DNA from 4 places in the Gracilibacillus sp. HCP3S3_G5_2 genome. Region 1 is predicted to be linked to each of the others. Evidence: riboswitches for the same ligand, from Rfam matches in the RefSeq annotation. Region 1 holds a riboswitch; each other region holds the start of a gene.
The links. Region 1 has a riboswitch for S-adenosylmethionine ahead of ACTNEP_RS12185 (methionine ABC transporter ATP-binding protein). Riboswitches for the same ligand answer to the same signal wherever they lie in the genome.

Region 1 (5,818 bases):
AGCGGCATGATAAACACCGCCAATAATCGCCGGCCAGATTAGCACACCAGCAATCGCTCCAGCCAATATCGGATTGAATGCTACAGCTGTTTCAATTAATTCTTTAATACCGTCACCTATAAACAAAGCAATCGGTCCAATAAAATAAAACACCAATAAACCTGCACCAAGGCCGGCAAAACTACCCGCTGCAATATTGACTGTTGTCATCGGAAAGCGCCATTCCACAAATTTCCTGAATAAAACACGTACCAATAAACCTGCTAAAATACCTGCAATCATTCCACCGATAATTCCACCATCTACTGAAAGTACTCCAGCTATCACACCAGCAACAATCGAAACTTCATCTAATTCCGAAATCTGTTTAGCTGCGATTACGGCAATAATAACAGGCAGTGCACCAATTAACAGATCAAATATATCACTTAATGCCCCAAGCCCTGGAATTTTACTTAGGGCTAATATAATGGCCATCGCAATAAAACCTGGTAAAGCTGACATCATAATGCCACGGATATTAATATTTGTCAGGCCAATTCCTTTCGTCATCTCATTATTACTGCTACCAAGTATTGGCTGATAATTTAACTTCAGTTCCTTACTTAATGCTGTAATAAAAGATACTGCCCTTGTCCGATTTGTCGTACCTGTTGTACCAGATGTAGCAATAACATTTGCACCTTTTGAGGCTATCTTTGCCATAGATGTGCCACCTGTTCCCACTACTGGGACACCATTTCTCGCAGCTGCTTCTATGGTTTGTTTATTCGTCTTATCAGGATCACCACTCATCACGATTAATCCATCAATCTCACCATGATCAATCATTTCTGCTATTTGGTGATCAACTTGTTGTGCTTCAAGATTAATATCTATTAATCTGCCTTTTTCTCCTTCAACGAAAACATCCGTACTATCTATTTTCCAAAGAGATGCTTTTGTCGTCTCTTTTGCACTGTCCATCGATTCTTCAGCACCGATAAATTGCACCGCATCAATTTTAATACCTGCGCTAACAGCTTGTTTTTTAATTTCTTCCAGAAGTTTTGCAGGATTTTTCCCTCCTAAATTAAATAGATTTCCCCCACTACTCCCAACAATTGCGATTTTCTTCATATCCGTTCCTCCAAGATAAAATGAATAATATTTATTCATTATAAAGGAATTGATTTTATTACGCTAGTGTACTAAAGTGTTTTATCTCTATATTCTGAATAGTTTTACTTTTATAAAAGGAATTGACGATTCTCTGATATAATGATAATATATTGGTTACTGAATTGAATACGTGAAACTCTTATCAAGAGAGGTGGAGGGACTGGCCCTATGAAACCCGGCAACCGTCAGTAAAACTGATAGGTGCTAATTCCATCAAAGCTTCTAGGCTTTGAAAGATAAGAGGACAATGAATAAACATCCTTTCTGTCCTCTTACGCAGAAAGGATTTTTTTATTGTGTTTGATGCACAATAAATGAAGGAGTGTGAAAATATGATTCGAATTCAAAACTTATCGAAAGTGTATAAATCTAAAAAACAACAAGTTCAAGCTGTCGATAATGTTTCCATTAATATAGAACAGGGCGAAATTTTTGGGGTTATCGGCTATAGTGGTGCTGGTAAAAGTACGTTTGTCCGGCTTATTAATCGTTTAGAAGAACCAACTAACGGTTCTGTCGTTATCCATGATAAAGATATCACGAAAATGCCGGGGAATCAGTTGCGCCAAAAGCGACAAAAGATCGGAATGATTTTTCAGCATTTTAACTTATTATGGTCTCGTACTGTTTTGGAAAACATCGCTTTTCCATTAGAAATTGCCGGTGTTCCAAAAGCAAAACGTAAGGAAAAAGTATTAGAACTAATAAATCTAGTTGGGCTTTCCGGGAAAGAAAATGCCTACCCATCACAACTAAGTGGCGGTCAAAAGCAACGTGTTGGAATAGCAAGAGCACTGGCAAATGACCCTGAGGTATTATTATGTGATGAGGCTACTTCAGCGCTTGATCCGGAGACGACGGATGATATTTTAGACTTGTTAGTCTCTATTAATAAAAAGTTAGGATTGACCATTATTTTGATTACCCACGAAATGCATGTCATCCAGAAGATATGTCATCGCGTTGCCGTGATGGAAAATGGCAAAGTGGTAGAAACTGGTGATGTGTTAGATGTCTTTGTAAAACCACAGTCGAAAACAACTAAACGATTTGTGCAGCAGCTTAATCCGTTAGAACATGAAAAAGATAAGTTAACGGAGTTTATTAATGATCGCGAAGACAGTGAAGTGGTCAAACTTCACTTTATCGGAAATAGTGCGAAGCGTGCACTTATCAGTGAGGTAGCGAAAACATTCGATGTTGAGGTGAATATACTGCAAGGGTCCATTGCCCCTACACAGGAAGGCGCCTATGGAACGTTGTTTATTGAAATAAACGGTGATAGAGAAATCTTACAGGAAGCTATTCAATTTATGAAAAACACCGGTGTGGAAGTCGAGGTGTTAAAAGATGCTTGAAGAACTATTTCCAAATGTAATCCCTGAGGACATATGGGTGGCTACATTAGAAACACTTTATATGACTAGTATTGCAATACTTGGTACATTAATTTTCGGTGTTTTACTCGGATTATTATTATTCCTGACCGATTCAGGGAGTTTATGGCAAAATCAATTTATTAATTTTATTGTGGCAACCATTGTCAATGTATTTCGTGCAATACCTTTTATTATATTGATTCTATTACTCTTCCCTTTCACTGATTTCTTGATCGGCACAATAAGGGGATGGAAAGCAGCATTACCTGCATTAATAGTTGGGGCTGCGCCATTCTATGCCCGTCTCGTTGAAATCGGACTAAAGGAAGTTAATAAAGGAGTCATCGAAGCTGCTAAAGCAATGGGTGCTAAAACACATACAATTATTTTCAAAGTGTTATTACCTGAATCCATGCCCGCTCTTATATCTGGCTTAACGGTGACAGCAATTGCTTTAATAGGTTATACGGCAATGGCTGGTGTTATTGGAGCAGGTGGACTTGGAGATTTGGCCTATATGAAAGGATTTCAACGACGTGACTTTGACGTAGTATTAGCTTGTACAATATTAATTATATTGATAGTATTCGTATTCCAATATATAGGGGATACACTATCTAAAATAATAGATAAAAGATAAAACATGAAGGGATGATTTATAATGAAAAAGTTATTAACATTGGTGCTAACCACTCTATTATTAATTGCATTAGCAGCTTGTGGAGGAAACAATGAGGAAGAGAACAACGAAAATGCTGAGCAAGGACCAGAAAAAATTGTAGTTGGTGCAACAAGTGTGCCACACGCAGAAGTGTTAGAGCAAGCAGTTCCATTACTTGAAGAGCAAAACATTGAGCTTGAAATTGAAGTTTACCAAGACTACGTATTACCAAACCAAGATCTAGAGGACGGAATATTGGATGCTAATTATTTCCAACACGTGCCATACTTTGAAGGTCAAAAAGAAGAAATAGGATATGACTTTGTTAACCTTGGTGGAGTTCACACCGAACAATTAGGAATCTATTCCATGGATATCAGCAGTGTAGAGGATATTCCTGAAGGTACTGTAGTTATTTTAAGTCGTTCTGTTGCGGACCACGGCCGTGTGCTATCACTACTACAGGATGAAGGATTAATTAAGATTGATGAAGATGTAAACCCTGCTGACGCGACGATTGATGATGTAGTAGAAAACCCACTTGATCTTGAATTTGATGCAAGTATTGATGCTGGACTACTACCAGAATATTATAACCGCGAAACAGACGCACTAGTTGCCATTAATGCCAATTATGCTATTGAGGGTGGCGTAAATCTGGAAGATGCAGTCATTTTAGAAGAGCCTGACTTCACTTATACAAATATTATTGCTGCTCGCAGCGAAGATGAAAACAGTGAAGCATTACAAGCTTTAGTAGACGTACTTCAATCAGATGAAATCAAAACTTTTATGGAAGAAGAATATAAAGGTGCCGTAGTACCTGCAAATGAATAGGCTAGTAACATATGCTCCCCCTTTGGTAAACAGAATTAATAATCTGTTATCTTAGGGGGAGTTCTCTATTGTTCTGGCTCGTTTCCTGATAGAATGATGAATGGAGGTGCTTATTGATGCAGAGATTATTTTTAGAGGATGCATGGAACAGGACGATTAGTGAACAAGATCGTTTAGAAATAAAGAAGATTTTTGACCAAACAAAAGCGGATGCTGACGGCGGTGTTACGTTTGTACCCATTCGAAGCGCAGTAAATCATCGAAATGATTTGCTCATCACGACATTAATTCATAACTTCGAATCAACCGAAGCTGACTTAACCAACATCAACATCCAACTATTTCAAGAAGGCAAACAGCTAGCAAGCCAACAAATGGAGGAAAAAAGGCTATACCTGCCAGCGAACACAAGCATGCCTTGGACGTTCATCTTTCCTGAATATGGGAAAGAGGGCAGCATACATGCCCCCTACTCCTTAAAAATTGATGCCTAGCCTTGCCCCTCGATTCCATCTCGGTTTCGATAGCCGAATTGGCTAACGATTAAAGCAATGATCCCAATCGCCATTAATACGATTAGCGGTGTCCACGTAAATTCTTCTACCGGGAGTTGTGGGATATGGTTGAAACTTGAAATGTTTGCTAACCATTCTGGTATATCTATCATTCCACCTAAATATACAGTAAAAAAGGAGAATACCAGATATCCCCACACTAACGGTGTCCATTTCGGTACAAAAGCAAATAACAGATTAGCAATTGCAAGAATGACTAGCATCGCAGGTAAATAAGACATTCCCGCCTTCAATATATTTTCCAATGGAATGGCCTCATTCATTACGACAGATCCAGCTGCCCATATACTATATAATGCAATAAATAAAGAAACTACTCCGACTACTACTGATATGCCAAGATAGTGGCTTAATAAGGTATATCTCGATATACCTGTTGTTAGTAGATGATCATTGCGCTCTTTCTTCTCTTCCCCACGCACTCTCAAAAACGAAACTACCATAGGAATGGTCGCAAATATGGATAAAATCACCATTAACATCGTTATAAATTGTTCCGTCATGGTATATGCTGGATGATCACCAAGGAGCTGTTGAAACATTTCATTGTCTGCAAAGAATGATTCTAAATCACCTAAGACCGATCCATAAGAAGCACCTAAAAAAACCATTGCTACCAGCCAAGAAATAATCTGTGTCCTCTGCAAACGTAAAAGCAAACCAAGTGGTGATAATAACAGTTTGGAAGCTTCTTTTTTCCCGGGTTTGGATGGTAGTAGACCTGCACCTAAGTCTCGTCGGTTATGCAAATAAAAAGCAAGAATGGTTAATATCAAGGTGATGACAACCGAAACAATAATGGGCCACCAATAGTTTTCTACATATACTTCCGCGCGCAAAACCAAACCTAATGGGGAAGCAAGACTTAACACTTCACTGCTGACATCGCCAATTGCCCGCACAAAATAGGTGACAAGTAAAACCGCGATTGATATGCCTAATGCACCTCTAGATGTTTCCGTCAACTGGGTAATGACAGCAGTAATCCCGGTAAACATTAATCCTGTCACCGTCAAAACCGCACCATACATGATCGATCCTTCCACATCGATTCCTTCTACATTTACAACAATTAAACTTATCGCTGTTGCTAAACCGATAACCACATTAACCAATGCTACTAACATTAACGCACTACTCAAGCTTGATAACCGTCCCACCGGCATCGAGCGAATTAATTCATATTTACCCTCTTCTTCTTGTTT
Region 2 (5,818 bases), on a different contig from region 1:
TCGCTCCATTCCATCTTTAGCATGGGTCCCCTTGTTTATTCTATGGCTAAGCATTGGGGAAACGTCTAAAATAACGATGATTGCGGTTGGTGTATTTTTCCCTGTTTATTTAAATATTGTTAGTGGTATTTTAGGCGTCGATCGTAAATTGATTGAGGTTGGTAAGATGTACGGATTAAATACATTTCAACTTGTAAAGCGAATTATTCTGCCTGCCTCTTTACCATCTTTCTTAGTAGGAATGAGAAGTGGCTTAGGACTTGGCTGGATGTTTGTAGTAGCGGCGGAATTGATGGGCGCGAGTCAAGGCCTAGGATTTTTACTAGTACTAGGTCAAAATATGTCACAGCCTGATACAATTCTAGCGAGTATCATACTATTTGCGATTATCGGTAAATTAACGGACTGGCTGCTAAAACTGGTAGAAATTCGTTCGTTGCATTGGCAGGACCGTGTGCAAAAATAAGAAAGGATGAAACAAATGAGTCTGGCATTAAGAGATGTAAGCCGTACGTTTAATGGTGTAACCGCCGTACAAAATGTCAATTTTGAAGTGAGGCCAGGAGAAATTATTGGTTTGTTAGGCACTAGTGGATGTGGAAAAAGTACCTTACTCAGAGCAATATCCGGTCTTGACCCTGATTACGATGGTGAGATTGAAATTAACGGGACCGTAACAAAAGACATTCACGATACAACAGGGTTTATTTTTCAAGAGCCGAGATTGCTTCCTTGGTTAAATGTGTTGGATAATGTGACGTTCGGATTGGCTGGTAGCCGTAGAGATAAGGAAAATAAAGCTATCGAGTATTTAGAGAGTGTAGGATTAAGAGGAAAAGAAAAGCTGTATCCTCGTGAATTATCAGGTGGTATGGCACAGCGGGTCGCAATTGCCCGAGCATTGGTGACATCACCTGAAATTCTCCTTCTGGATGAACCATTCAGTGCACTTGATGCATTTACAAAAATGCAATTACAAGATCTTTTATTGGATGTGTGGCAAAAATATCAAGCTACCATTATCTTAGTAACACATGATATTGATGAAGCAACTTATTTATGTGACCGTGTCTTCATACTGAGAGGGCAGCCTGGAGAAGTAGAGAAAGAGATTCAGATTAATCAAAAGAGACCAAGAGATCGTGGAAATGAAGAATTGGCACATTTAAAATCAGAAATATTAGCATCTTTAGATTTAAACAAAAAGTAACCGGTCATTAAGGGGGAGAAGTAAATGCCACAATTGACTACAAAGCAGTTAGAAACGTTAGATGGTCAGTATAATCTTAATAATTATAATGAGATTTATCGGACTTTTGACTGGTCAGATGCAAAAGCATTATTATCTGCTGCAAAAACAGGGAAAATCAATGCAGCATATGAGGCAATAGACCGCCATGTTGACGACGGGTATGGAGACAAAATTGCTTTACATTATATCGATAACAATGAAAAACGCTCTTATACATTTAAGGAAGTAAAGGATCAAACAGATCATTATGCCCGTATTTTAAAAGAGCACGGTGTTACAAAGGGAGATCGTGTATTTGTCTTTCTACCTAAAACGCCTGAATGTTATATTGCTATTCTGGCTGCCATTAAGGTTGGTGCTATCGCTGGTCCATTATTTGAAGCATTTATGGAAGAAGCGGTAAGGGATCGTATTAATGATTGTGATGGTACATTACTAATTACGGATAAGAATTTGGTAAAACGTGTTCCACAAGAAGATATCCCATCACTAGAAACCATCCTTTTTGTGGAGAATATTGCTAATGAGTTGGTAAAACCTGTTGACGGTGATGATTATGTAGAATGGGTTGACTGGGAAGATGGTTTAATCATCCACTATACGAGTGGTTCTACTGGTAAACCGAAAGGTGTGTTACATGCCCACCGTGCCATACAGCATCACATTATAACAGGTAAATGGGTACTGGATATTAAAGATGATGATGTTTATTGGTGTACTTCCCATCCTGGCTGGGTAACAGGAAGTGTGTACGGTCTGTTTGCTCCATTATTGAATAGAGCAACTGTTGTCATCCAAGGTGGTCGCTTTAGTGCGGAAAATTGGTATTCCTTGATTGAGGAATTAGGTGTAACGATCTGGTATAGCGCACCAACTGCCTTTCGCATGCTTCTGTCAAAAGGTGATCTTTATCAACAATATGATTTATCCTCTATTCGGCATGTGTTGAGTGTTGGAGAGCCATTAAATCCTGAAGTAATTCATTGGGCGTGGAAAAGCTTAAAGGTACGTATTCATGATACGTGGTGGATGACAGAAACAGGGGGCCACTTAATTGTGAATCTTCCAGCTGAAAATATTAAACCAGGTTCAATGGGAAGACCTTTTCCAGGCGTACAAGTAGGAATTCTAGATGAAGAAGGTAATGAGCTTCCTCGAGGCGAAATAGGTCAATTAGCTGTTCGCATACCATGGCCAGGACTGATGAAAGAAATTTGGGGAAACAAAGACAAATTCCAATCTTATTTCCAATACGAAGGCTGGTATATTTCTGGGGACCTTGCTTTACAAGACGAAGAAGGATATGTTTTCTTCCAGGGGCGTAATGATGATATGATCAACTCTGCAGGTGAGCGAATAGGTCCATTTGAGGTAGAAAGCAAATTAATTGAACATCCAGCAGTTGAAGAAGCTGGTGTCATTGGAAAACCAGATGAATTGCGCGGAGAATTAGTCAAAGCATTTATTACATTAAGAGCTGGTTATCAGCATTCAGTTCAATTAATGGAAGATATTCGCTTATTCGTTCGGAAAAATCTTTCCGCACATGCAGCACCTCGAGAAATAGAGGTGATGGAAGAATTACCGAAGACGAAAATCAGCGGAAAGATTTTAAGAAGAGAATTAAAAGCATTGGAAGTGAAAAGAGCTAATAAAGCGACAAATGAAAACATATAAATACTCTTATGAAGAGTGGTGGAGGGACTGGCCCGATGAAACCCGGCAACCTTAAGTAATCCGAGCTTAAAAGGTGCTAAATCCTGCAAACATCTGTTTGAAAAATAAGAGGGAGATAAGCGTTTGCGTCTCTCTTGTTTATCAAGAGGGACTATTTTGTTTCCCTTCATTATTAGGAGGCATATAACATGGCAAAAGCAAAGGTGAATAGAACTGTTGTAAAAAGCTTAGAGGAAGTCGCTGAAAAACAGTTATCACAAGCAGCAACTTTATTTTTAGATCAATTAACATCCCATAAAGGGAATGCTACATCCTTTATACGTTATAATAATTCATCATCTAAATGGAAGATTTCTCCTCTGTTGTTAGGTGCAGTCGGTGCTCAGACCTATTTCCATGAAGATGGTGAATTAGCTACCGTACAGGCTGCTAGTAAACAAGGTGTACCTTTTATTGTGAGCAGTCATTCGTCTTATAGTATTGAAGAAATAAGTGATGCTGTGCCAGATAGTGAGCTGTGGTTTCAAGCACATATTTTTAAGGATGTAGAGCTTACAAAGCATTTTGTTCAACGTGCTGAATTAGCAGGATATCAGGCAATCATTTTGTCGGTTTCTAACGACGAAGTCTATCAGCAGCCGGATCAATTAGTGAGAGGATCAGCCAACTTTGTAGTAGATCCCATTTTTGCTAAGAAATATTATGATAGTAAAAGCTCTTTGTCTGAACAAATTGCACAAGAATATCAAAAACGTGAAATCAAATGGGCAGATCTTCAGTATATAAAAAGATTCACAACATTACCTGTTTTTATACACGGAGATTTGTCATTAGATGATATTCGTTTGGCACTAAAACATCAATTTGATGGAATTATTTTATCTAATATTAATCAATCTAATCTTGAATTATTAGAACAAATTAAAATTATTGTGGGTGAAAGCTTAACTATTGTTGTGGAGACAGAAGTAGAAACGAAAAATAACTTAAACAATTACTTACAACAAGGTGCGGATGCTATTTCGATAAGAAAACATTATATTCATGGGTTAGTTGCTTCAGGTGTTTTAGGGGTGGAAGAAGTAATAGATCAGTTATTCAATTAATTGTCAAAGAGATAATGTTTGATAAGAGGATGAAATGGGATATAGTATAACTATATCCCATTTTTTTTGGAAGGAATGGTTGTGGATGCCAATTCATAAAACGAAATTAAGAAAAGTAGTAGTTATAGGAACTGGACTGGTAGGAACAAGTTATGCATATGCATTGTTAAATCAAGGTGTTGTTAATGAAATAGTTCTTATTGATTTAGATCAAGCAAAAGCGGATGGAGAAGCTAGAGATTTGAATCATGGTATGGCATTTGGTAATCCTATGCGCATAAAAGCTGGAGATTATGAAGAATGTCATAACGCCGATTTAGTTGTAATAACTGCTGGTGCCAATCAAAAACCAGGGGAAACAAGACTAGACCTTGTCACGAAGAATGCCAAAATTTTCAAAGGGATCATTCGTAAAGTAATGGATGTAGACTTTCAAGGGATATTTTTAGTAGCAACAAACCCGGTAGATATTCTATCTCACCTTACAAAGGAAATTTCTGGTTTGCCGAAAGAACGTGTAATTGGATCAGGAACGATTCTGGATACAGCAAGATTCCGTTATTTATTAGGCGAACACTTTCAAGTAGATCCACGTAATGTACAGGCATATATCATTGGAGAGCACGGTGATTCAGAGCTACCTGTTTGGAGCCACGTGCAAATTGGTGGTGTACCACTAGAGCAATATGCTGGTATTGATAGCCTTCATGAAAATCCAAGCATGATAGAGATTTTTGAGAATGTAAGAGATGCGGCATATCATATTATCGAGCGAAAAGGAGCAACCTATTATGGTATCGGATTAGGGTTAGTCCGTTTAACAAAAGCAATCTTAAACAATGAAAACGCGATTTTAACTGTTTCTGCTCGATTAGAAGGACAGTACGGATTAAATGATATATACATTGGTGTGCCAGCTTTACTAAATGAAAATGGTATACGTGAAGTAATCGAACTGAAATTAACAGAAAAAGAAAATCAACAATTACATCAATCTGCTGCCATCGTTAAAGAAATGATTGACACCAGTATGGAAGCAATAAAATCTGATCAGTAACTTCGTGAAAAGAGACAATACGTAAACAACCTTGGGCAATTGCGAAGTATTTGCTTCCTCTATTCTGAATTAGAAAACGTTTATTGATATGCTCCGGCAATATACTTCGCTTTCCACGGGCACGGCCTCAACTTCCTCAGAAAACAAAGGACGTTTTCTTGCGGGATTTTCGGCACGCGCTGTTCCAGTAGGAGTCTGCGTATCTTGCCTCCGCTTTGTGAAGTTTTCTGATTGAAAGAGAAATACACGGTAAGATATATCTTAATATCTCCACATTAAAAATAAAATGATGGAAATAGCGTAGGCAGAATACGGAGACTCCTGTGGGAAAATGAGAGCTGAAGATCCACTTGGTAAAGGGCTTTTCTTTACCAAGTTAGCTGAAGCCGAGCCCACGGAAAGTGGAGTATTCTGTCGGAGCGGATGGCAGCAATCGAATGGAAAGGCATGCAATTAGAACGCTATGCTAAGCGAAGTATTTTGCCGTAGCGTATGCATGCATTCAATGAAAGATAATTTTTATTTGTTCGTAGTAGGTATCTACATCTCATTTTACAGAAGAGGTTTTCTAGTTTGGTTAAGGTGGTGTATATAGTGAAATTAAAACTATATGGTAAAGAAAATTGTAGTCTCTGTGACGAAGCTAAAACAATCCTAGAAATGTTACAACAGGATTATTTATTTGAATTCGAAGAAATTAATATTTATAATGATGATGTATTGCTG
Region 3 (5,818 bases), on a different contig from region 1:
GATACCGTAATGACCACGCCCGGAAATTGATCTAAATAGTCTTCCAGCACCGATAATGTTTCAGTATCAAGATCGTTGGTTGGCTCATCCAGAAATAATACATTCGGCTCTCGCATTAATACCGTTAATAAATATAGTCTGCGCCGTTCACCACCTGATAATTTCCGGACATATGTCCACTGTTGTGATCTTGGAAATAAAAATCGCTCCAGCATTTGTTCTGCTGTAATGATACCACCATCAATCGTGTGTACTACCTCCGCTACATCACGCACGAGATCAATCACTTTCACACTATCATCGAGTTGCGGATAATTTTGTGTGTAATAACCAATTTTCACTGTCTCTCCGACATCAATTGTTCCTGCATCCGGTTCAATATGACCTGCCAAAATATGAAGTAAGGTGGTTTTTCCGCTGCCATTAGCACCTACAATTCCGATTCGGTCACCTGGCTTGATGAGAAAATCGAAATCTTTAAACAGTAGTTTTTCATTATATGCTTTGCGCAATCCTTTGATTTCCATCACTTTTTTACCAAGGCGAGTGGAGCCTACCTGAAAGTCCAAATCGTGTTTCTTTGTATCAAAAGTTCTCTCCTTCATTTGTTCGACGCGATCAATCCGTGCTTTTTGTTTCGTTGTTCTAGCCTTTACACCTGCCTTAAGCCAAGCGATTTCTTTTTTTAGAATATTTCGATGTTTTTGTTCAGCCTGTAATTCCTGTTCTTCTCGCAATGCTTTTTGCTCTAAAAATGTTTGGTAATTGCCTTCATATGTATATAAGTTACCCTTATCCAACTCAAAAATACGGTTGGTAATCCGATTAAGAAAATAACGGTCATGCGTAACAAGTAAAATCGCACCCTGATAGTTTGGCAAAAATTCTTCTAGCCATTCAATGGTATCGTTGTCGAGATGGTTAGTCGGCTCATCAAGTATGAGTAAATCTGCTGGTTGAATTAATGCTTTGGCAATTGCAACACGTTTACGCTGTCCACCAGATAGATTGGCAATTTTCTCGTCAAATGCAGGCACCCCTAATTTTGTTAGGATTGTTTTAGCCAGTGTCATCGCATCCCAGGCTTCTACCTGGTCCATCTTTTCCTGCATTTTTAATAGTTGATTCTGCATTGCTTCATTTTGTGGGTCTTTTTCCAAAGCTAATACTGCTGATTCATATTGCCGTAAGGTAACCATGATGGCTGCATCTCCATAATAAATATGGTAGAGCACCGTGTCTTCCTCTTCTAACTGTGGATCTTGATCCAAGTATTCTATCCGGTAATCATTCGGATGATCGATTGTACCAGATTCTGCCTGATCCATACCTGCTAAAACTTTTAACAAAGTGGACTTACCTGTACCATTAACCCCGATCAAGCCAATCCGATCATTTCCGGTAATCGCAAACGAGATCCCGTCAAACAATTCTTTCTCACCGTATGTTTTGACTAGACTATCTACTTTAATCGTGCGCATTATATCTTTCCTTTCTAGTTAAGACAACCCGGACAATGCCAATGGGGTGCATCGGTACGTTTTTGCATTTCCTATTGCTGGAAACTGTTTTCTACAAAATTGGTGAAATTAATCTTGAAATAGACTCTTTGATCTTAATCCATAATGAACGCTGTTGATATAAAGAATAGGTAAGGTTCGTGACATGCTCCATATCTTTCTCAAATTCATCAACCAACATTTCTGCAATTGTCTCATTATATAAAAAGGCGTTCACTTCAAAGTTCAAGCGAAAACTGCGAACATCAATATTCGCCGTTCCTACCGATGCAATTTTACTGTCTACTACTATCATTTTAGCATGTAGAAACCCTTTTTGATAAATATAAACAGTTGCACCTGCTTTTAACAAATCGCCAATATAGGAATAGGTTGCCCAATATACAAAGGGATGATCGGGTTTATTAGGAATCATAATTCGAACGTCCACGCCTGAAAGACAGGCAATCTTCAATGCATCCAATAGACTTTCATCCGGAATAAAATAGGGTGTTTGGATATAAATATAGCCCTTTGCTGACATGATCATCTTTATATAGCCATGCTTTATCTGTTCCCACTCAGAATCCGGTCCACTCGAAACTATTTGCATACCGATTTTCCCAGTTGGGACTGCTGTATAATAACGCTCATCATATTCAATATCATGACGGGATGCCTGATTCCAATCAAGAATAAACCTAGTTTGCAAATGTTTGACCGCGCTACCGGTAATACGTAAATGAGTATCACGCCAATAACCGAATCGTTTGTCCTGACCTAAATATTCATCGCCAATATTAAAACCGCCAATATAACCTATATTCCCATCAATAATCGCCAGTTTACGATGGTTACGATGATTAATCTTAAGATTTACTTTCGGGATTAATGGTGGAAAAAAACCTTCCACTTCTGCACCAGCTTGACGCATTCTTTTAATCATTTTTCTGCTTAGTGATCGTGAGCCTAAATCATCATATAAAAAACGAACTTCGACTCCTTCTTTTGCTTTTTTTATCAGGAGATCTGCCAGTCGTTGACCAAGATGATCAGACCTTACTATGTAATACAGCAAATGAATATGGTCAGTGGCATTTTCGATATCTTCCATTAAGGAATTGAATTTCCGGTTTCCATTGGTAAAGATCTGTACGTCATTATCCTGTGAAAAAATCGCATCATTATTACATAAATGAAGGTAGTATAAGTCCTTATATTGGTACATTCTAGAATCATTGAGAAAAAATTCGTCATTTTCAATTTCACGTAATTGCTTTTGAACGGCCGTTTTAACCCCTAATTTACTTTTAGTATCCCAAGTAAAGATCGTTTTGTTACTTAACTTTCGGCCAAAAATAAGATATAGAATAAAGCCAACAATCGGAATAAATGTTAATACCATGATCCATGCCCACGTAGAAGTTGGATTTTTACGCTCTAAAAAGATAATGGTTAACGATAACAGAATATTAAAAATTAAGGTAAAACTAATAATAAGTTGAAAAAACTCCACATGTAGCCCCTCCCTTCTTCTTTACTAATATAGCACAATTATGACCTAGCTAATAGCAATCGCTATTAGCCTAGTCAATCGTAATCGAGCCGTTATCTTTTTCCGTTTTCGGGCCTTTAATTTCTAACACACCATCTTGAAAGCTTGCTTTTGCCGTTCTTTTATCCACAGCATATGGCAAAGTAATGGTTCGTTGGTTACGATGCTGCCTTCTTTCTTTATGATAATAATGATACGATTCATCATACTGTTCGGTTTCCTCTAAATAATCGATCATCACAGTAATTTGATTACCTATTATTCGTAGTTGAATTTGTTCTTTCTTTATTCCTGGTAAATCAACACGCACTATCCATTCCTGTTCGGTTTCTGCAATATCTACAGGGATTTGCCTTGGGACTTTTGCCTGTTCAAAAAAGCTGTCGATCGTTTCCATTACATTTCTTGTAGGTTTTTCATAGAGAAAAGCATCGAGCTTCTTGATAAAATCTTCTCCCCATTCCGGTATTCCACCTTTTTGTGACACTGGATCACTCCTTTCTATACATCGTTATTACTGTTACAATTGATGAGTGACAATACTTATCAGGGTGCTCTTTTATTTTATGCACCTAGATAGTAAATGATCCTGCTGTTAATCACCTTTAATATTCTGAATTTTCTGTTGACGATTTCCAATATATAACTTATAATGAGGACAATTGAATACACATTTTAACTCTTATTAAGAGAGGCAGAGGGAATAGGCCCTATGAAGCCCGGCAACCTTCAGTTTAAACAGTAAATTGAATTGGTGCTAAATCCTACAGGTTTCACCTGAAAGATAAGAGGAGGACGACTAATACATTTCAACCTCTTCTTACTTTTGTAAAGAAGAGGTTTTTTATTTCTAATTAGGAGGGTACATAATGACAAATTCGTTCCAATTTCCAGGTAGTGAAACAAACCTTTTACATGGTGGACAACAAGTCGATCCTGCCACAAATGCTCGTGCTGTTCCCATTTATCAAACAACTTCGTATGTATTTAATAATACGGAGCACGCCCAAAATTTATTTGCTTTAGCAGAAACTGGGAATATTTATTCTCGGATCATGAATCCTACTGTTGATGCTTTTGAACAACGAATGGCCTTGTTAGAGGATGGCGTAGCAGCAGTGGGTACAGCTTCGGGAGCATCTGCCATTACACTAGCTATCTTAAACCTTGCCAATGCTGGAGATGAAATTATCGCCGACAGTAATTTATACGGTGGTACGTTTAATTTATTCAATAAAACATTGCCCAAATACGGGATTGATGTGAAATTTGTCGATGGAACAGATCCAAAGAATTTCCGTAATGCGATTACCTCCAAAACAAAAGCGATCTTCGGTGAAGTGATTACTAATCCTAGTCTGAATGTCTTCGATATCGAAGCAGTAGCGGATATTGCTCATGAGCAAGGAATACCTTTAATTATTGATAATACCTTTGCTACACCTTATGTATGTAAACCGATTAGCTGGGGTGCTGATATTGTTGTCCACTCTGCAACAAAATGGATCGGTGGTCACGGAACATCAATTGGTGGAGTTGTCGTAGATAGTGGAAGATTTAATTGGAATAATGAACGATTCCCTGGATTCACTGAGCCAGATGATACGTATCACGGTATAAGATTCGGGATCGATATCGGACCAGCTGCATTTGCTACCAAATTGCGTGTACAGTTACTTCGGGATATTGGCCCATCATTAAGTCCTCAAAATGCCTTTTATTTCTTACAGGGACTGGAGACATTACATTTACGTATTGAGCGACATGGCGAAAACACAAAAGCAGTTGCTCATTACCTGGAAAATCATCCACAAGTAGAATGGGTTTCTTATCCAGGTTTGGAGAATCACCCTTCTCATCAATTAGCCAAAAAATATTTATGTAACCATTTTGGCTCTATTATCGTCTTTGGTATAAAAGGTGGTCGAGATGCTGGTCGTCAGATAATCGATCATATTCACTTATGGTCTCATGTAGCCAATGTCGGAGATGCAAAATCATTAATTATTCACCCTGCATCTACTACACATCAGCAGTTAAATGGAGAAGAATTAAAAGCATCTGGTGTTACCGAAGAGTTAATTCGTCTGTCTGTTGGGATTGAAACAGCAGAGGATATTATCGCAGACCTAGATCAGGCGATCGCTAAAGCAACTAATAGTGAACCAACTATTAAGCCGGACGCTGAAAAAGCTATTGCTTGGGCACTTTCCTCACCTTTCGCTCGAGAGAATGAAGGAATTCGTCCGAAAACAATAGCTGTAGCTGGTGATATTGATAATTCAGAAGCACTGACGAGATTAAATAAACTAGGTTATAAGATTATTCCGGCAAATGCTGTCGATGGCGCTATCGATATTTTATTTGTTACTAATAGTGAAGAAGCAGCAAATGCTTATACCGATAAAGCAAAAATTGTCTGGTTTGCCAAGGAGCAAACCAATCCTGAAACGAAGCGCAAAGCAGAAGCAAGCGGACAAATCGTCATTGAAAATAAATGTCCGTTCCAGGAAGCAGATCGCTTACGCCGCGGAGAATAAATTCATTTTCTCCCTGAATAACGTTATTTATCTCCCCAAGATAAATATATATAATAAGACCGCAGACCTTTGTAATGGCTTGCGGTCTTATCGTGTTTAACAGCATATTTTCCTATTTACCCTGAATTCTTGATTGTGGTACAATACATAACATTATACAAAAACAAGCATTTTCAGCTATCGAATTGCATATTGTTGAAACACATACAAATAAATACATTTTG
Region 4 (5,818 bases), on a different contig from region 1:
TGTTGAGCATTTTAGTACTTTCACTGTATTTGGAACAGATAGTGTACAAGCCGAGCAAATTCCACTAGAAGAAAATAACGGATCCATACTGCCAAATACAGCAACCAATATCTTTAATTGGGGCATGATAGGAATGTTTTTCCTTCTTATCGGTTCAGTCATATTTGTTTTGATAAGAAAAAAGCATAACAATCATAAGATGAAAACCTCATGATTGAATAAAGAAAAGGTTGGTACAGTAAAAAATATATTTAGCTACAGCTCCGACAAAATCCTTCACCTCCGTGGGCTCGGCTTCAGCAAGATAGAAGGACATTTCACAAATGAAATTCGTGGATGAACTGTTCAAAAAAGATGAAGTTAGAATATGCTCAGTGAGGGGTTAACCTCCACTGAGCAGTAGCAAAAATTAGCGTCTGATATCACTAGACGTATCCTTTGTTACTTGGAACTAGAAGTGGGGGTCTTACAGACATTTAGCACCATGATAAATGTAGGCGGTGTTGGCAGTTAATACATGCCATCACTGCCTTTTATGCTTAGGAATTGCTTGCTCGATAAAGTTTTTGGCCAGCTTTTTCAACTCCTGTTTCATTGTCTCGCCCTTCATTGGTACACCGTGTCCTGCGATAATGATATCGGGATCTAGCGCAGCCAGCTTTTTTACAGATTGCTCTGCTTTCATCCAGTCTTGTGTAAAATAAGCAGGTGGTCCGTAAACATGCTGTAGTGGGAAAAACACTGCTATGGATGATTCTGGTTTTTCCGTAGAAATCGCATCACCTGCGATTAATGAGCGGTCCTGTTCACGGAATAAACTGATATGGCCTGGGGTATGTCCAAACGTTTCAATGTATTTCCAATCCTTTAGGAAAGGAACCGTACCGTCTGTTGGCAAAGTAGAAACAAGTCCTTCTAGGTGTTCTGGTTTAGTTGGAAAGATTCCTGATAATAAGGAGATCATCCCACCTCCAACGGTTGGATCCCCAGGTGGATATTCCTTTTTGCCTGTTACATAGTCTATTTCGTTTTCATGAATATAAATCGGCACTTGCCAGTATTCTGCTAGCTTTTTGGCAGAACCAATATGGTCAAAATGCCCATGTGTTAATATAATTGCCTGAGGTGCTTTGTTACCATAACGATATTCGCAAGCATGTAGTATTCTATCTTGATATTTTCGCGTACCGGTATCAACTAACACCCACTCTTCATCGGGTGCTCCGATCATCACGATATTCACAATCAGTGTTCGATAATATGCAACATCTGGAAGTACCTCTTCTGGTATTGCATGGTCTAAGTCGTGTTCAAGGTCTTTCCAATTATCAGTATGTTCTTGATCCATCTTTCTCCCACCTTATCATAACGTACACTATACTTATTGTGGGGTGAAATGTATAGATTTATACAATTTAGCAAAAATTACTTGTTGTTTTAAAAGTTATGTGATAATATTTTTACCAAATCATGTACTTGAGATAATTTAATATACGGAAAGATTTTCTTATCCAGAGAGGTGGAGGGACTGACCTTAAGAAGCCTCGGCAACCAGCACATCTGTGCCCGGTGCCAATTTCAGAGAATCAGGTTTTGATTCGAAGATGAGAAGATTCGTCGCAGATTGTTTTCATTTATACAGTCACAAGCTGAATCCTTCTCTATCTTTAAAATAGAGAAGGATTTTTTATAGATCCATAATAGTGAGGTGAATCCAATGATATGAACGTGCATTACTATGTAAACCATTAGTGAATCAACATTAAATTAAGAGATTGGGCATTCAAGCTACCATCCATCCTGTGGTTGAAAAAAAGTAAAATGTATGTAAATAAGGAAAACCCCTTTACACGTATGGACAAATTAGTAAAACATGATAAAATTTTAGTAAGTCGATGTGAGGGAGTTCGATCGGGATGAAAAAGTGGATGAAAAAATTAACCGTTTTATTAGTGACAATACTAACACTTGGTTTATATGTTCCTCCAATCTACATTGATGGAGATGTAGATGTAGGAAAAAGGGATCTAGAGCCAAGTGAAGACCGGTCAAAACCAGTGGATAAAGAGGAATTAGCAGATTCGATAACGGAAGAAAATGTTGTCCTTGAAGATGCGAATCAACTTTATCTACAGCAATTAAATACGCTTGCTAAAGAGCAAGTGCAAACAAAGCTGGGAACAAAAATCTCGGCGAAAATTAACCGCGAGATCAATGACGTCGTTTTACCAAACATGGAAACGGTTTTAGAGGAATTGTATGAAACAATTGGTGAAGAAGAAAGCCAATTTTTAATGATTGCAGAAGATCCTGCCGATGGATATGGTGAGCGGATCTTTAATTTATACAATGCAAAAGAAAAAGAAAATGTTGCAAAGTTTCATGTCAATCGGTTAAAGAAACCACAAGACGGTTATTATTTTCAATTCCACTATCATCTACATGACGATCAATTTGAAGAACATCTCCCGATAGGTGAAGTTTATTGGGGGAAAGATACACCACCAAAATGGATGTCGTAAAAGTAAGAGGCTGAGACAAAAGTGTGTTTTATCCAGCAAATTCCGAACATAAACGGTGCGAATACCCGCTACGGAATTATACTCCGCTTTCCGCGGGCTTATCCTCAGCCTCCTCGAAAAAGAAGTTCACTTTTTCTATAGGGTCTTCACACTACGCTTTCCCACAGGAGTCTACTTATTTTTCCTGCGCGCTATTAGCACATTGCCGGCTTCTAGACGAAACACTTTCTTTTTGTCTCAATCTCTTTTTAACCATAATGCAAAAATATTGTCAGAATTTTTTTGCATTTCGCTTTATTTTATGTCGAAATATAGCTAAAATAAGTCTTATCGTGAATTTTTTTGATTTATTGAATTTATTAAAAAGGAGTCTTAAAAAAATGCCTATAAAAGTGCCGGATTTGTTACCTGCTAAGAGTAGATTGCAAGAAGAGAATATTTTCGTGATGGATGAAAGTCGGGCATTTAAACAAGATATTCGGCCACTTAAAATATTAATATTGAATTTAATGCCGTTGAAGCAGCAAACAGAAACGCACTTATTGCGATTATTAGGGAATAGCCCATTACAAATAGAGGTAGGATTATTGCATACCAGTACACATACATCCAGAAATACTTCTCCGGAGCATTTAAAGCAATTTTACAAATCAATTGATGATGTGAAAGCCAATAAATTTGATGGACTAATTATTACTGGTGCACCGATTGAAAAACTGGCCTATGAAGAAGTGGATTATTGGGAAGAACTATCAGAAATCATGAAGTGGAGTAAGACGAATGTAACCTCTACATTGCATATTTGCTGGGGGGCGATGGCCGGATTATACTATCACTTTGGGATAGATAAACATATAATGCCAGACAAATTATCGGGGATCTATACACATACTGTAAATGATCCAAGGGAAAAATTAGTAAGTGGTTTTGATGAGGAGTTTTTGGTACCGCACTCCCGCTATGCTGATATCCGTAAGGAAGATATTGCAAAAGTACCGACTCTCAAAATATTAAGTGAATCTGATCGTGCCGGGGTATATATAGTTGCTTCAACCGATGGAAAACAGATATTTGTTACTGGACATCCTGAATATGATGCGTTCACACTAAAGAAGGAATTTGATCGGGACACAGCTGCTGGCCTTCATCCAATGATACCGGAAAATTATTATCCAGATAACGATCCAAACGAAACGCCAAAGTTACGATGGCGTACCCATTCTAATATATTGATCTCCAATTGGCTCAATTACTATGTCTATCAAGAAACACCTTACGAGCTTTAAAAAATTACTAAAAAAGCTTAAACTCTTTTCGATAAATCGAAATGGGTTGTAAGCTTTTTTGACTTGGAAAGTATCACAATGCAGAGCCAATTCAGTGGAGGAATGAAATGTGCAAAGAATAAGAAAAATTAAGGTGCTTAATGAACAGCTAAGCTTTTATAAGGTGAGGACTAATTCTGCTTTATGTGCCTCAATCTTCTTTCGCATATTTTTGCTGATAGTGTGCATAGGAATCGGTTGCAAGAGTTACTGCTTGAGCGAATGCTGCACCGCCTCCTAGGGCAGCACTAACCGCAAGGGTCTCCATTAACTCCTCTTCGCTAGCACCATTTTCGACAGCACCTTTTGTATGATAAATAATACAATATTCATCCTGTGCATAGATGCTGATCGCCAAAGCTATCAATTGCTTTTCCTTTTTGCTAAGTGATCCTTCCTTAAAAGCTTCTTCGGTAAAATGATAATAGCCCTTCGTCACTTCAGGCAAGTACTCCTCCATCCTAGTAGTACCACGTTTGAAATCGGCAATTGATTGATCGAAATAATTTACTTGTTCTTGATTCTCCATACTTTATCCCGCCTTTCATTTTAATGTTTGAAAAAGCATAAGATTTTATACAGGCTAGGATAGACAGAAAAGCAGGAACTCGCTAAAATTTGTTAAGGGAGGGGATAAAAGATGAGTGAGGGCAAAAATAAAGTACAACTAAAAGTAAGAGACAATGGTTCGATTTTAGTAACGGGAGATGTCGAATTAGTCGATGCGGAAGGGAATCCATTTGAGACGAAAGCGAAGTTTTCTCTGTGTCGATGTGGCGCATCTAAAAATAAGCCTTTCTGTGATGGATCACATAAAGAAATAGGTTTTCAGGATGAAATTAGAGCTAAATAGTCTAATGCTAGTGGAAAGGTACTAACCGTTTGGTAGTGCCTTTTCCTTTTGATTTCCATTGCGATGGAACTGAATCTATAGTAATGTTGTGGGGAGATGGAGGTGATTTCATGAAAGAGAGGCAACGTATTCTCTTGAGGAGACTATTACTAAACGATGATCAAGTAGCTTTAGTGCAACATCTCGCCAATGAGCTAGACTGTTCAGAGAAAACAATAAGAAATGACTTACATGTATTGGAAACCTTTTTAGAAGAGCATGGTACCGGTCATTTAGTACGAAAACCTGGTGTAGGCGTATCCATTGAAATTTCTAAATATGACAAACAGAAGATTTTATCTTTCATACAGTCTGAAAGTAATCTAAAAAGAAATGTGTTAGAAGTCGCAGAACAAAAAGAAATAATCTATCAGCTTCTTATCCATGAAAATATCTCTATCCAACAGTTAGCAGACCGTTTCTTTGTATCCCATACGACGATAAGAAAGGTAATCCAAGAGATCCAAGCATGGTTAGAAACGAGAAATGTGCAGATGGAGATGAAGCAAAAAATTGGTATACTTGTACATGGGGCTGAAAAGGATATCAGAGTAGCAATCCAGCATCTCGACGATTATAAAGAAAAGGAAGACAGTCAATCTCATTTCATCTATCAACAAGTAAAAGAATATGAACAGAAAGCGCTCGATCAATCTTTCTTAACCTTTATCAGGAAAAACCGCATTCCATTGACCGATGAAAGCATAAAGAGCTTGAAGGTTTATATACTGGTGATGGTAAAAAGAATCAAGTCCAATCATTTGATTGAAATAAGTGAAGATCCATTCTCCATTATTAGAAAGAAAAAAGAATATCAATGGATCGAACGCTTAGTAGAAGAGTTAGAGAATATCTTTCTTATTAACATTCCTGAGCAGGAAAAGGTATACCTTACAATACAGTTTTTGGGTGCTAAGCTTCAAGAAAGACACGAAAATGAGCCTTATTATGATGTGAAAGTTGATCAGCAAGCAGAACGACTTACAGAAGTATTAACAAAAAGACTAAGTGTATTGGCATTAATGCCTTTTAACCATGATGAAACCTTAAAAGACGGATTAAAAGTACACCTCTATTCT

Region 2: it holds a riboswitch for S-adenosylmethionine, as region 1 does, so the genes downstream of both, ACTNEP_RS04630 (alpha-hydroxy-acid oxidizing protein) here and ACTNEP_RS12185 (methionine ABC transporter ATP-binding protein) in region 1, are expected to answer to the same signal.
Region 3: it holds a riboswitch for S-adenosylmethionine, as region 1 does, so the genes downstream of both, ACTNEP_RS17985 (aminotransferase class V-fold PLP-dependent enzyme) here and ACTNEP_RS12185 (methionine ABC transporter ATP-binding protein) in region 1, are expected to answer to the same signal.
Region 4: it holds a riboswitch for S-adenosylmethionine, as region 1 does, so the genes downstream of both, ACTNEP_RS13960 (YpjP family protein) here and ACTNEP_RS12185 (methionine ABC transporter ATP-binding protein) in region 1, are expected to answer to the same signal.

What each region holds. Positions count from the first base shown of each region.
Region 1 is NZ_JBQHXU010000007.1:179,998-185,815, reverse strand. Features, by position in the region: gene ACTNEP_RS12190 (PTS sugar transporter) at 1-1,119, opposite strand, end outside; SAM riboswitch class I at 1,298-1,404, shown strand; gene ACTNEP_RS12185 (methionine ABC transporter ATP-binding protein) at 1,494-2,519, shown strand; gene ACTNEP_RS12180 (methionine ABC transporter permease) at 2,512-3,180, shown strand; gene ACTNEP_RS12175 (MetQ/NlpA family ABC transporter substrate-binding protein) at 3,202-4,038, shown strand; gene ACTNEP_RS12170 (SLAP domain-containing protein) at 4,155-4,532, shown strand; gene ACTNEP_RS12165 (ABC transporter permease) at 4,529-5,818, opposite strand, start outside.
Region 2 is NZ_JBQHXU010000002.1:427,790-433,607, reverse strand. Features, by position in the region: gene ACTNEP_RS04645 (ABC transporter permease) at 1-466, shown strand, start outside; gene ACTNEP_RS04640 (ABC transporter ATP-binding protein) at 482-1,210, shown strand; gene acsA (acetate--CoA ligase) at 1,235-2,929, shown strand; SAM riboswitch class I at 2,933-3,040, shown strand; gene ACTNEP_RS04630 (alpha-hydroxy-acid oxidizing protein) at 3,118-4,035, shown strand; gene ACTNEP_RS04625 (L-lactate dehydrogenase) at 4,121-5,092, shown strand; gene ACTNEP_RS04620 (glutaredoxin family protein) at 5,687-5,818, shown strand, end outside.
Region 3 is NZ_JBQHXU010000014.1:76,022-81,839, forward strand. Features, by position in the region: gene ACTNEP_RS17970 (ABC-F family ATP-binding cassette domain-containing protein) at 1-1,481, opposite strand, end outside; gene cls (cardiolipin synthase) at 1,573-3,015, opposite strand; gene ACTNEP_RS17980 (Hsp20/alpha crystallin family protein) at 3,086-3,541, opposite strand; SAM riboswitch class I at 3,734-3,845, shown strand; gene ACTNEP_RS17985 (aminotransferase class V-fold PLP-dependent enzyme) at 3,924-5,594, shown strand.
Region 4 is NZ_JBQHXU010000009.1:27,330-33,147, reverse strand. Features, by position in the region: gene ACTNEP_RS13970 (bacterial Ig-like domain-containing protein) at 1-214, shown strand, start outside; gene ACTNEP_RS13965 (MBL fold metallo-hydrolase) at 524-1,348, opposite strand; SAM riboswitch class I at 1,505-1,611, shown strand; gene ACTNEP_RS13960 (YpjP family protein) at 1,917-2,522, shown strand; gene metA (homoserine O-acetyltransferase MetA) at 2,903-3,808, shown strand; gene ACTNEP_RS13950 (carboxymuconolactone decarboxylase family protein) at 3,999-4,376, opposite strand; gene ACTNEP_RS13945 (CDGSH iron-sulfur domain-containing protein) at 4,488-4,700, shown strand; gene ACTNEP_RS13940 (BglG family transcription antiterminator) at 4,811-5,818, shown strand, end outside.